Regions from separate parts of the Providencia stuartii genome, predicted to be linked through region 1. Evidence: predicted binding sites of a transcription regulator. Region 1 holds the regulator's gene; the other holds the start of a gene.
What was found. Region 1 encodes sigma-54, which starts transcription at its own class of promoters, with help from an activator protein. Its sites were predicted from a motif close to GTTGGCACANNTTTCGCTNT; they were not measured.

Region 1 (6,853 bases):
ACCTCAATATCAATGGTACTTCCTTGCTCTGAGTCTAACATCAACATCGCAATAACGCTATCCGCCTCAGCCTCGATATGATTATTATTGCGTAAAATAACTCTAGAGTTAAATTTTTGAACTAATTCATAAAGTAACATTGCCGGCCTAGCATGCATGCCAAGCCGGTTTTTTAAGGTGATGGTCGCTTTTAGTGTCATTATTTCCGTTTTTCTAACGTTCGGTGGCGGGACTGTACGTTTTTGCCGCGGGAACGAAAATAATCAGCTAGCTGTTCAGCAATATAAACAGAACGGTGTTTACCGCCAGTACAGCCTATAGCGACAGTCAGATAACTACGATTATTTGTTTCAAGCATTGGCAGCCACAATTCTAGGTAGCTGCGTGTTTGATAAATAAAGTTATGGACCTCAGTATGCCTATCTAAGAATGCAGCAACGGGGCGATCTAACCCTGTCATTGGGCGTAATTTAGGATCCCAGTGCGGATTGGGTAAAAAGCGGACATCAAAAACATAATCCGCATCGATAGGGATACCGTGTTTGAAACCAAAAGATTCAAACACCATGGTGAGCTCACGTTCACGTTTGCCCATTAAACGTGTTCTCAACATCTCTGCTAATTCATGCACTGACATTTCAGAGGTGTCTATCACTAAATCAGCACGAGAGCGTAGTGGTTCTAACAGCTCGTTTTCTTCATCTATCGCACTCTCTAGCGATAAATTTTTACTGGAAAGAGGATGTAACCTACGCGTATCGCTATAGCGGCGAATTAATGTGTTGCGATCAGCATCCAGAAACAAGAGTTGAGGCGAAAAACTAGCAGGTAATCTATCTAATGCCTCTTCAAAGATCTCTGGGTTATCGGGCATATTACGCACATCAATGCTCACAGCGGCTGAAATATTACGATCTGCGAGTGAATTGGCCAGTTCTGGAAGCAGCACAACCGGCAGGTTATCCACACAATAGAAACCCATATCTTCCAGCGCACGTAAGGCAACGGATTTTCCCGAACCGGAACGGCCGCTGACAATCATCAGCACCATGAGCTAACTCCCTTTTGTTTCTTTTCGATGATCATATGATCTCGATAGTTGAATCGAACTTTTGCTTACTTATTAAAACATCACAGTTTATGTCAGTACAGCTATATAGAAAATATCAAAATTTTATATACATGTAACCCTGTGATGACAAAGTCATTCAATTATAGATTACTCAGTAATAATACTATATAGCTCAGCGTCGCTTTGTGCCGATCTTAGACGCTTACAAAAAGATTTGTCTGCTAATTTTTTGGCGATTAACGATAACGTGTGCAGGTGTGTTTTGCACTGATCGGCAGGCACAAGTAATGCAAAAAGCAGATCGACAGGTTGATTGTCGATGGCATCAAAGGCAATAGGCTCTTCAAGATGCAAAAAAACGCCAACAGCTTGCGTATGTTCACCTTCTGCTAACTTACCGTGAGGAATGGCGATCCCACTACCAATACCTGTTGTTCCGACTTTTTCTCTGGTGAGTAATGCTTCAAATACCGTATTTTCCGGTAATCCCAACTCTGCGGCAGCGAGTTCACTAATAATCTCGAGAGCCCTTTTCTTGCTAGTACAGACAAGGTTATTACGTGTACAGGCTGGTGATAATACGGCGCTTAATTGGATTTCTATATCACTGTTCATTTTATTGTTCGCTTAGGACTACAAAACCAGATAGCGGGGTACGCTATCTGGTTTTAATTATTTATTGGTCATAAATCACTGAGTGATTTCACCATAAATAGACTAGTGTTGTCTCAGTTTTTCTTTATGTTTGGTTAACTGGCGTGACAATTTGTCTACCAGTAGGTCGATTGCTGCGTACATGTCGTTTTCTTCAGCTGACGCATGGAGTTCTGCACCATTCACCTGCACAGTTGCTTCAGCAATCTGCTGAACTTTTTCAACTTTTAAAACGACTTGAATACCATTGATACGATCAAATAATTGCTCCAATTTTTTGATTTTTTTCTCAACAGTTTCACGCAATGCAGGGGTGACTTCGATATTGTGTCCAGTAATCTGAAATTCCATACAATCTTCCTTACTTTGTCAATTAAACCAACTTTTTACGTTGATTTGAGGGCGGAATAGATAACGATTCACGGTACTTAGCGACAGTTCGACGAGCAACCTGAATGCCCTGTTCGGCCAGCATGCTGGTCAATTTACTGTCACTCAATGGTTTTGCTGGATTTTCAGCAGCAACCAGTTTTTTCACTAACGCACGTATTGCCGTTGAGGAAGCTTCTCCTCCAGTATCGGTACTCACATGGCTAGAGAAAAAATACTTCAATTCAAAAATTCCCCTAGGGCTATGGAGATATTTTTGCGTTGTGACTCTCGATATTGTCGATTCATGCATATCGACCTGATAAGCAATATCAGCCAATATCATGGGTTTCATATATTCATCGCCGAGTTCGAAAAATTCTTGTTGCTGTTCAACAATGCAAGTTGCGACTTTTAACAAGGTCTCATTGCGACTTTCCAAACTCTTAATCAGCCATTTAGCATCCTGCAAATTGCTACGAATATACTGTGAATCACTTTCGCTTACTGAATCTTTTATCAGTGAAGCATAGTGATTGTTAATACTTAGTTTAGGGATGCTATCTGTATTTAATTCAACTTGCCAGTGTCCATTGATTTTTTTCACTAAAACATCAGGAATGACATATTCAGACTCTCCGGTATTGATGGATTGGCCGGGTTTGGGATTCAACGTCAATATCAGATCAATAGCGGTTTTTAGTGCATCTTCTTTTAATCGAGTCAGCTTAGTGAGCTGGCGAAAATCGCGATTTGCCAGTAAATCGATGTGTTGGCGAATAATCGTACGAGCTTCCTCTAATCCAGGGGTATTTTTCGGATAGAGAGATAGCTGAATGAGTAAACATTCTTTAAGGTCTTGTGCCGCCACTCCAAGGGGATCAAAATGTTGGATTCGTTTTAAAACCGCGCTCACTTCTTCCAAAGTGATATCAGGGTTATCAATACCTTCATGGATATCGGTAATTGATGTGGTGAGATAGCCTGAATCATCAATAGAATCAATAATTGCTGTCGCAATAGCACGATCCGTATCGGTAAAAGGAGTTAACTCGGATTGCCACTGCAAATAGTCCTGTAGGGTTTGTGTCGTTTCCCCTTGGTAGACCGGTAATTCATCGAAACTGTAGTCGTTGCTGGTGCCTGAAGGTGTGCCAGCGGTGTAAATCTCATCCCAATTGGCATCCAGTGGGAGCTCATCAGGCATATCACCCTTTTCGAGAGCATCTTTGGTATCGATTTCGCTACTATCAGTGTCGATATCGATGTCATCCAGCGAATCTAATTCATTGGCATTTTCTTCTTGTTCTAGAAGGGGGTTGGTTTCTAGAGCGAGTTGGATTTCTTGTTGTAGCTCAAGTGTAGAGAGCTGCAACAGGCGGATAGCCTGTTGCAGTTGGGGTGTCATTGCAAGTTGCTGACTGATTCTGAGCTGCAAACTTTGCTTCATGAATGGTCTTTTATCTCCATCTCAAAAATATATTTGTCATACAACCAGTGACGGTATCGCTAGCGAATGTTGTTGACCTGCTTTCTGATTTATTAAGACATTCAACAAATCGTGTCTCTGTCACCTAGCGATGCTCGACTTATTTTAGAGTCTATGACTAATAACTTATAGACGGAAGCCTTCCCCTAAATAAACGCGTTTGACTTGTTCATTTTCGAGGATCATCTCAGGTGTTCCGTGTGCTATCAGGTGCCCTTGGCTCACAATATAAGCTCTTTCACAGACATCGAGTGTTTCTCGCACGTTATGGTCGGTGATCAACACGCCCAGACCATAGTCACGTAAATGTTGGATGATTTTTTTGATATCTAATACTGAAATTGGGTCAACACCAGCAAACGGCTCATCTAACAAGATAAATTTCGGATTCGCGGCTAATGCGCGAGCAATTTCAACACGGCGACGTTCCCCACCTGACAACGATTGACCAATACTATCGCGCAAATGGGTGATACTAAACTCTTCCATTAGCTCTTCAGCACGTGTTTTACGTTGGTCTGAATTTAAGTCATGACGTATTTCTAGCACTGCCATCAGGTTATCATAAACGCTCAAGCGGCGAAAAATTGAGGCTTCTTGAGGCAGATAGCCAATACCACGGCGTGCGCGTTCATGAAGAGGCAACAGGCTAATATCTTCGCCATCAATGGTAATCTTACCTGCATCTCGCTGGACGATTCCGACCACCATATAAAAGGTGGTCGTCTTACCCGCACCATTAGGGCCAAGTAAACCAACAATTTCACCAGACTTCACCTCAAGGCTGACATCTTCAACGACCTTGCGTTTTTTATAGGCTTTTGCCAGATTCTCAGCGGTTAATGTCGCCATAACGATTATTTACTCTTTCCGTTGTTTGCCGCGGGGCCTTTCTCTTGTAACTGTGATGGCAATAATACTGTGGTGACGCGTTTGCCTTTATCGCTAAATGCTTCCATCTGTTGTGTCGGCACGATATAGGTAATTTTATCACCCTTAATATTGCTATCTAACTGCTCAAGATAGGCATTACCTGTTAATGTCAGCAGTTCTTTATCCACTTCGTAGCGTGCTTTCGCTGCTCGGCCTTTAATTGGCTTACCATCATCTTGTAGTTGATAGAACGTCACTGGATTACCAAATGCTTCTATCGTAATTTTGTCAGAGTTACTGCTAGGACGCGTAACCACGACTTTATTGGCTCTGATATCAATAGAACCTTGTTTAATCACAACATCATCTGTAAATGTGGTGACATTTTTCTCTAAATCAAGGGACTGCTTGACTGAGTTAATTGTCATCGGTTGTTGTGTATCAGATTTTAATGCGGAAGCTGGTACGCTAAGAGCAAAAATTGCGCTGGCAACGGCTCCTTGAATAAAACGCTTTTTATTTACTTGATTCATTTTTTTGCTCTTCTTTTTGTAGCACGTAATGAGTTTTTACATCTTCAATTAACTCTGCGGTTCTTGAACGCAGGTTACCGCGCATTTTTAAACCAGTAGAATTAAGGCCTTGCCCGATGATGGTAACTTTATCATCCGATGAAACATCTTGTGTTATCAGATTAACGACAGCACTTTGGGTTGAAATTCGCTGAATTTGTGAATCAGGGCTTAAACTATCGACTTGGACATCGTCATATAAATAGAGCACTCTATCATTCGTCAGTTTGGCCTTGAGTGACCGCACAGTCCATGTCGGTACGCCTGCTTCGTTATAAGTTGTCAAAACAGGGTTAGTAAACCAAGTGAGTTTGTCTGCCGTATAATTATCAATTTTATCTGATACAAGTTTATAGGCCAAATCACCTGCTGGATTATAGACGAATGTCACTGAATCATCAGTTTGATAATTAGGTTGACTGTTATCTATAACGCCTGCTGTTGGGGTGCTGGTATCATAACCAGCGAGGTTCCAACCGATCAGGCCAAGTGCTATCAAGGATAACAGGATAATTAACCACTTTTTAGCGTTACTCATGGGTGTCTTTATTCTTTAAATCGATAAGCCTTTAGCTTCTTCCAGTTTATTTTGAGCAATCAGGATCAAATCGCAAAGTTCACGAACTGCTCCTTTACCACCACCAATGCGTGTAACGTAATCGGCTTTTGGTAGTAGCAATGGGTGTGCATCAGCAACCGCTACAGATAGCCCAACTTTTGCCATGACAGGCCAATCAATGAGATCATCTCCGATATAGGCTGTCTCTTCCGCGCTTACTTTTAGTGTATCTAACAGTTCATGATACGCCAAAAGCTTATCGCTCTGTCCTTGGTAAAGATATGTAATACCGAGTGTCTTTGCGCGATCTTCAAGCAATTTTGCCTTTCGGCCAGTGATAATGGCCACGTCGATACCCGAGGTCAACAAACAGCGAATACCGTAACCATCACGCACGTTAAATGCTTTCAGCTCTTCGCCGTTATTTCCCATGTAAATTTGGCCGTCAGACATGACACCGTCGACATCACAGATTAACAATTTAATCTTAGCGGCTTTTTTTAAAACATTTTGGGTTACAGGACCGTAACACGTGTCCTGAAAGTGCGGATCCATAATCATTCCTTTTCTTTATACAACACCAGCTTGTAAAAGGTCATGCATATGTAAAACACCGACTAGCTTATTACCTTCTGCGACCATCAATGAAGTAATATGTTTAGACTGCATAAGGTTAAGTGCTTCTACCGCTAACATATTCGGGGTTATTTTGATGCCACCTGGCGTCATCACATCGGCTATTTTTGCGTTGTTAAGATCAATACCCATATCGAAGATGCGACGCAAATCACCATCTGTAAAAATACCAGCAATATTCATCTCGTCATCACAAATCACAGTCATGCCTAATTTTTTGCGAGTAATCTCAATTAATGCTTCACGTAACGTCGCTGTTTGTGGAATATGAGGAATATCATCACCGACATTCATTAAATCACGAACTAATAATAAAAGTTTGCGCCCAAGTGCGCCACCAGGGTGAGAAAGTGCGAAATCTTCCGGCGTAAAGCCTCTCGCGGTGAGTAAGGCAATCGCTAATGCATCCCCCATCACCAGCGTTGCGGTGGTACTTGTGGTAGGGGCCAAGCCTAATGGGCACGCTTCTTTTGGCACTTTTATGCAGAGGTGAACATCGGCATATTTACCCATATTACTATTAGGGTTATTGGTCATGCAGATCAATGGAACTTTAATTCGTTTTAAAACAGGCAATAGCGCTAGGATTTCACTCGATTCACCAGAGTTAGAAATTGCCAATACAATGT
Region 2 (6,853 bases), 920 kb from region 1:
TTTCTTGCCACTATTTTTAGGTTTCTTGCAGCGATATTACAAAAATGCCCAACTCGGCACCTATTACACCTTAATTTTGCCTTACCCATTAGTCTTCTTTGGCGTTTGGATATTACTACTCGTAGGTTGGTACTATGCCGGCTTACCAATAGGCCCAGGGGTTTATCCTCTACTCCATCCTTAACGCATCTGCCTATACGGATAAAAAAGGCGCCTTTTGGGCGCCTTCTTCATGATAGCTATCTCGCTAACGATAATTAGTCATCTTTTGAACGATTTGCACGGCGGCGATCGTTTTCAGTCAAGTGACGCTTACGTAGGCGAATAGACTGTGGAGTGACCTCAACTAACTCGTCATCATCAATAAACTCAAGCGCTTGTTCCAGAGTCATTTTGATTGGTGGCGACAGCGTTGTGGCTTCGTCAGTACCCGATGCACGCATGTTAGTCAATTTCTTACCTGTTAAGCAGTTAACAGTCAGGTCATTTGAACGTGAGTGAATACCAATGATTTGGCCTTCATACACTTCTGCACCGTGACCTAAGAACAGCTTACCGCGGTCTTGCAGGCTGTACAGTGCATAAGCAACCGCTTTACCTTGACCGTTTGAAATCAATACGCCATTTTGGCGGCCGCCGATTTCACCCGGACGAACATCATCATAGTGGCTGAATGTTGAATACAGTAAGCCAGTACCTGATGTCATCGTCATGAACTCAGTACGGAAGCCAATCAGGCCACGGCTAGGAATGATGTAGTCAAGACGTACACGACCTTTACCATCTGGCATCATATCGCGTAGGTCACCTTTACGTTCACCCAACGCCTTCATGACATCACCTTGGTGTTGTTCTTCAACATCTAAGGTCACTTGTTCAAATGGCTCTTGTTTACGACCATCAACTTCACGGAAGATAACTTTTGGACGAGAAACCGCCAATTCGAAACCTTCACGACGCATATTTTCGATCAGAACAGATAAGTGCAACTCACCACGACCAGAAACACGGAATGCGTCTGGATCTTGGGTTTCTTCAACACGCAACGCCACGTTATGAACGAGTTCTTTATTCAAGCGGTCAAGAATCTGACGAGATGTCACAAACTTACCTTCACGACCACAGAATGGTGAGGTGTTAACACAATAGAACATGCTAACTGTTGGCTCATCTACCGCTAATGCAGGCAGCGCTTCCACATTCCCCACGTTACAAATCGTGTCGGAGATATTAAGTTCACCTAACCCCGTCAGCGCAACGATGTCACCAGCTTCAGCTTGTTGAGAGTCAATACGCTCTAAACCTAAGTGAGTCAGTACCTTACCAATTTTACCATTGCGAGTGTTACCTTCGCTGTCGATCACCGTCACTTGCTGGTTTGGTTTCACTGTACCACGCTTGATACGACCAATACCGATAACACCTAAGTAGCTGTTGTAATCTAGCTGTGATACTTGCATCTGGAAAGGGCCTTCCAAATCAACTTTTGGTGGCTCAACGTATTTTACGATAGCTTCGTAAAGTGGGGTCATGTCTTCAGCCATATCAGTATGGTCAAGACCCGCAATACCGTTTATTGCAGATGCATAAACAATAGGGAAATCAAGCTGTTCATCCGTTGCACCTAAGTTAACGAATAAATCAAATACTTGGTCAACTACCCAATCAGGACGTGAGCCTGGGCGGTCAACTTTATTGATAACAACAATGGGTTTTAAGCCATTATCAAACGCTTTTTGGGTAACGAAACGCGTTTGAGGCATAGGACCATCAGTCGCATCAACCACCAGCAGAACGCTGTCAACCATTGACATAACACGTTCAACTTCACCACCGAAGTCGGCGTGGCCTGGGGTATCTACGATGTTAATGCGATAGTCATTCCATTTGATCGCGGTGTTTTTAGCAAGGATGGTGATACCGCGCTCTTTCTCCAAGTCATTGGAGTCCATAACACGCTCATCTACAGTTTCACGTTCACCGAACGTGCCTGATTGCTGTAGTAATTTACCAACCAGTGTTGTCTTGCCATGGTCAACGTGAGCGATGATGGCGATATTTCTTAAGTTTTGAATTGACAAGGATTTTTACCGTTTAATTGACAGGAAAGGAATATGCTTTATTGCGCCTAAATCGATATAGGAAGCATACTTTCTACGTTAATTTGCTGTTATTTTACACGTTTTTCCGCACAAGTGGAATAAATGTGAAACCCATCACTGTATAAAAAGTTTTTAACTAAAAAACATTCAGTTGCGTAACAATCGCGGAATATATCAGAAAATAACCCGTATCAGTACTGAAAAACCACAAAGTAGCAGAATAATACACTTTGTACCATTAATTATCCGCCTAAAAAAAGAATAAAAAATAGATTTTTTTGCACAATATCTAGTTTTCGACCCTTTTAATGTGATTTAGATATATCTAAATTGACTAATTAGATATATCTATTTATATTTAACTCAAGCTAATTCGATATATCTAATTAAGGAGGATTATATGCGAATTCATACCTGCCGTCATGTTTATCATTCACGCCATGAAGACGGCCATGGACATCAATGTTGCCACGGCGAAGATCATGGTCATGGTGAAGGTCGTCATTGTCATGGTAAGGGCCGTAGACATGGCGAAGGTCGTCATAAAGGTCGTGGACGTGGATTACGTCGTTTATTCGACCATGGTGATTTGCACATTATGGTGCTGTCATTAGTTGCCAAAAAACCAAGCTATGGCTATGAAATTATTAAAGATATTCAAGAAGCGTCCAGTGGTTTATATGTACCAAGCCCTGGGGTCGTTTACCCAACGCTAACGTTACTTGAAGAGCAAGGTTTTCTTGAATCAGAAATAATTGAACGTAATCGTAAAAGCTTCAAAATTACCGCGGAAGGTGCCGAACATTTAAAAGCGAATCAAGAGATTGAGGCCACTATTTTCCGTAAATTAGCCAAAGCTCGCGACATGCAGCACGGCGGTAATTTATCCGAAGAAATCGAAATGGCGGTTCACCGTTTCAAAGCATTATTGCGCCATAAAATGGTGCTAAAGCAACTAAATGAAACCCAAACACGCCAAATCGCACAGATCATTAATGATGCAGTACAGCAAATTGAGCAAGTAAACACATTACTGACTGACAATATCGATGAATAATGTTGTTATTTAGCCATTTTTATAAAATGAACAGCCTTGGGCTTAGACGTCAAGCACAAGGCTAAATAGCCAATCAATCGACTTTATTACGTCAATTTAAATCCCATCCTAGTCAAATTGCACTACATCTGTGCAATCAAAAAGCAAATTGCACCATATTAGTGCAATTACTGCTGTTTATTTCCTTATCCGTTTGTCATAACGTTGTAATATGCCGTATTTAGGCTATTTTAAAAGTTGGCACGTTTTTCGCTTATATTTTTATGTAAGAAGTGACACCTTGATTAACTGACGCTGAAAAGCCAGAAATAATGGCAAAAAATAATCCAACTGCCTGTGATTATTTTGCAAAACCGACCTGACCAGGAGAGCCGACGATGTCCTCAGAACACGTTTTATCGCTGATAGAAGAGCACAAAATAAAATTTATCGATTTGCGTTTTACTGATACCAAAGGTAAAGAGCAGCACATCACCATCCCTGCTCATCAAGTCAACGAAGACTTCTTTGAAGAAGGCAAAATGTTTGACGGTTCATCGATTGGTGGCTGGAAAGGCATTAACGAATCTGACATGGTGCTCATGCCAGATCCATCAACTGCAATGCTTGACCCATTTTTTGCGGATCCAACATTGATCATTCGTTGCGATATCCTTGAGCCAGGTACCATGCAAGGTTACGACCGTGACCCTCGTTCTATCTCTCAACGCGCGGAAGATTTTTTACGTTCTAGTGGGATCGCGGATACCGTGTTATTTGGGCCAGAACCTGAATTCTTCATCTTTGATGACATCCGTTTTGGTAATAGCATGCACAGCAGCTACTATCATATCGATGATATTGAAGCGGCATGGAATACCGGCACTAAATATGAAGGTGGTAACAAAGGTCATCGTCCAGGCGTAAAAGGCGGCTATTTCCCTGTTCCGCCTGTCGATTCTTCACAGGACTTGCGTTCTGCAATGTGTACCACAATGGAAGAAATGGGCTTAGTGGTTGAAGCGCATCACCATGAAGTCGCTACTGCTGGACAAAACGAAGTGGCATGTCGCTTTAATACAATGACGAAAAAAGCGGATGAAACTCAGATTTATAAATATGTCGTGCATAACGTCGCACATGCTTATGGTAAAACAGCGACCTTTATGCCAAAACCTTTAGTTGGCGATAACGGTTCAGGTATGCACTGTCATATGTCACTGTCAAAAGATGGTATCAACCTATTTGCAGGCGATAAGTACGGCGGGTTATCTGAAATGGCGCTTTACTACATTGGCGGTATTATCAAACACGCTCGTGCGTTGAATGCCTTCACTAACCCAACAACCAACTCCTATAAACGTTTGGTTCCAGGGTTTGAAGCACCCGTTATGTTGGCTTACTCAGCACGTAACCGCTCAGCATCTATCCGTATTCCTGTTGTTGCTAGCACCAAAGCGCGCCGTATTGAAGTTCGTTTCCCAGACCCTGCTGCTAACCCTTATTTGGCGTTTGCTGCCCAGCTGATGGCGGGTCTTGATGGCATCATCAACAAGATCCACCCAGGTGATGCAATGGATAAAAACTTGTATGACTTGCCACCAGAAGAAGCGAAAGAGATCCCAACGGTTGCGGGTTCATTAGAAGAAGCGCTGAATGAATTAGATAAAAATCGCGAATTCTTAACGCGTGGTGGTGTCTTCACTAATGACGCTATCGACGCCTACATTGAATTACTGCGTAACGATATTCAACGTGTCCGCATGACGCCGCATCCACTAGAATTTGAAATGTACTACAGTGTGTAACACGCCGTTCCACTGCTAGTCTTTGTTGCCGTGAAACATTTGCCCCATCTTTGATGGGGCCTTTTCTCTGACTTTTTAGTAATAGATAAATTGACGGCATTGTTATTCAAGTTGCAGCTTTGTTGGGTAAATCAAGTATAATGCACCAAAATAGTGCAGGAGCAGAATTACATGAAAGCCGAACATTTGCCAGCACCGGAACACATCCTCAACTCACTGTTAAACAGCGTCTTAATTGTCGATTATGACCTTGTGATTCATTATGCTAATCACGCGGCTTTGCAAATACTTGCGCAAAGTCAACGCAAGATATATGGCACACCATTACCTGTTCTTTGTAGTTATTGCTCTTTAAATGACGAATTAATGTTAAACAGCTTAAAAGAAGGCCACAGTTTTACCGATAACGAGGTCACGCTGGTGTTTAATAATCACTCCCATGTGATGGCGTTAAGCGCACAGCCTTTTTCTAGCCAATTTATTTTATTAGAGCTTTATCAATTAGACAGTCAACGTCGGCTAAGCCAAGAACAAGTACAAAATGCCCAACAATTAGCAGCAAGAGAGCTCATCAGAGGGCTTGCTCACGAGATCAAAAACCCCTTAGGCGGCCTAAGAGGAGCGGCTCAGTTGCTCTCTAAAGCCTTGCCGGATCCACAATTAAACGAATATACACAAGTCATTATTGAGCAAGCAGATCGGCTAAGAGCCTTGGTTGACCGGTTACTAGGCCCACAATACCCCGGTCCTAAAACACAACAAAGCATTCATCATAGCGCTGAAAATATCGTCCGATTGGTGTCGTTAGAAAAACCAGACAACATCACATTAGTCCGCGATTATGATCCAAGCTTGCCTGACCTTGAATACTATCCTGACCAAATTGAGCAGGTTCTGCTAAATATTATTCGTAATGCGTTACAAGCGCTTTCTGAGACAGGTGGTACGATTACATTACGAACTCGCACCGCATTTCAAGTGATGTTGCAAGGTGAACGTTATCGCTTAGCGGCACGTATCGATATCGAAGATAATGGCCCAGGCATTCCATTAGCTATACAAGACACCTTATTTTACCCCATGGTAAGTGGTCGCTTAGGTGGCACGGGATTAGGTCTATCCATCGTTCATAGTTTAGTTGACCAACATGCAGGAAAAATTGAATTTACCAGTTGGCCCGGTCATACCGAGTTTTCTATTTATCTACCAATTAAAAAATAGGAGATAACAATGCAACAGGGAAAAATCTGGGTTGTTGATGATGACAGTTCTATTCGTTGGGTACTTGAGCGTGCATTAAATAGTGCCTCTTTTCATTGCACCTGTTTTGATAGCGCAGATAGCGTCCTCGCGGCGCTAACACATGACCAACCTGATGTTTTGTTATCGGATATTCGTATGCCTGGTGTGGATGGTTTAGCCCTTCTCACTCAGCTAAAACAGTCACACCCATTATTACCCATTATTATTATGACAGCGCACTCTGACCTTGATGCCGCGGTGAATGCATACCAATCGGGCGCTTTTGATTATCTACCTAAGCCTTTTGACATTGATGAAACCGTTGCGCTGGTTGAACGCGCCTTAAATCATAGTCGTGAACAAAATCATGTCGAACGTGACCCCAAACAAAAAATGGAAAGCGTCTCTTCAACCATGATAGGTGAGGCTCCTGCTATGCAAGAGGTCTACCGTATTATCGGTCGTCTCTCTCGCTCATCAATTAGTGTGCTAATTAATGGTGAATCAGGAACAGGTAAAGAATTAGTGGCTCATGCGCTACACCAACATAGCCCTAGAGCCAACGGGCCTTTTATTGCACTAAATATGGCGGCCATCCCTAAAGACCTGATTGAATCTGAACTTTTTGGTCACGAAAAGGGGGCATTCACCGGTGCCACACAAGT

Region 2: glnA (glutamate--ammonia ligase) is a predicted target of sigma-54. The motif match lies at 3,396-3,415, and genes of this name have one in related genera.

Annotation. Positions count from the first base shown of each region.
Region 1 is NZ_CP119546.1:3,747,774-3,754,626, reverse strand. Features, by position in the region: gene npr (PTS phosphocarrier protein NPr) at 1-200, opposite strand, end outside; gene rapZ (RNase adapter RapZ) at 200-1,051, opposite strand; gene ptsN (PTS IIA-like nitrogen regulatory protein PtsN) at 1,220-1,687, opposite strand; gene hpf (ribosome hibernation promoting factor) at 1,790-2,077, opposite strand; gene rpoN (RNA polymerase factor sigma-54) at 2,100-3,545, opposite strand; gene lptB (LPS export ABC transporter ATP-binding protein) at 3,711-4,436, opposite strand; gene lptA (lipopolysaccharide ABC transporter substrate-binding protein LptA) at 4,442-4,990, opposite strand; gene lptC (LPS export ABC transporter periplasmic protein LptC) at 4,974-5,567, opposite strand; gene kdsC (3-deoxy-manno-octulosonate-8-phosphatase KdsC) at 5,583-6,143, opposite strand; gene kdsD (arabinose-5-phosphate isomerase KdsD) at 6,159-6,853, opposite strand, start outside.
Region 2 is NZ_CP119546.1:269,819-276,671, reverse strand. Features, by position in the region: gene abgT (p-aminobenzoyl-glutamate transporter) at 1-184, shown strand, start outside; gene typA (ribosome-dependent GTPase TypA) at 258-2,081, opposite strand; gene P2E05_RS01180 (PadR family transcriptional regulator) at 2,503-3,159, shown strand; gene glnA (glutamate--ammonia ligase) at 3,537-4,946, shown strand; gene glnL (nitrogen regulation protein NR(II)) at 5,118-6,167, shown strand; gene glnG (nitrogen regulation protein NR(I)) at 6,177-6,853, shown strand, end outside.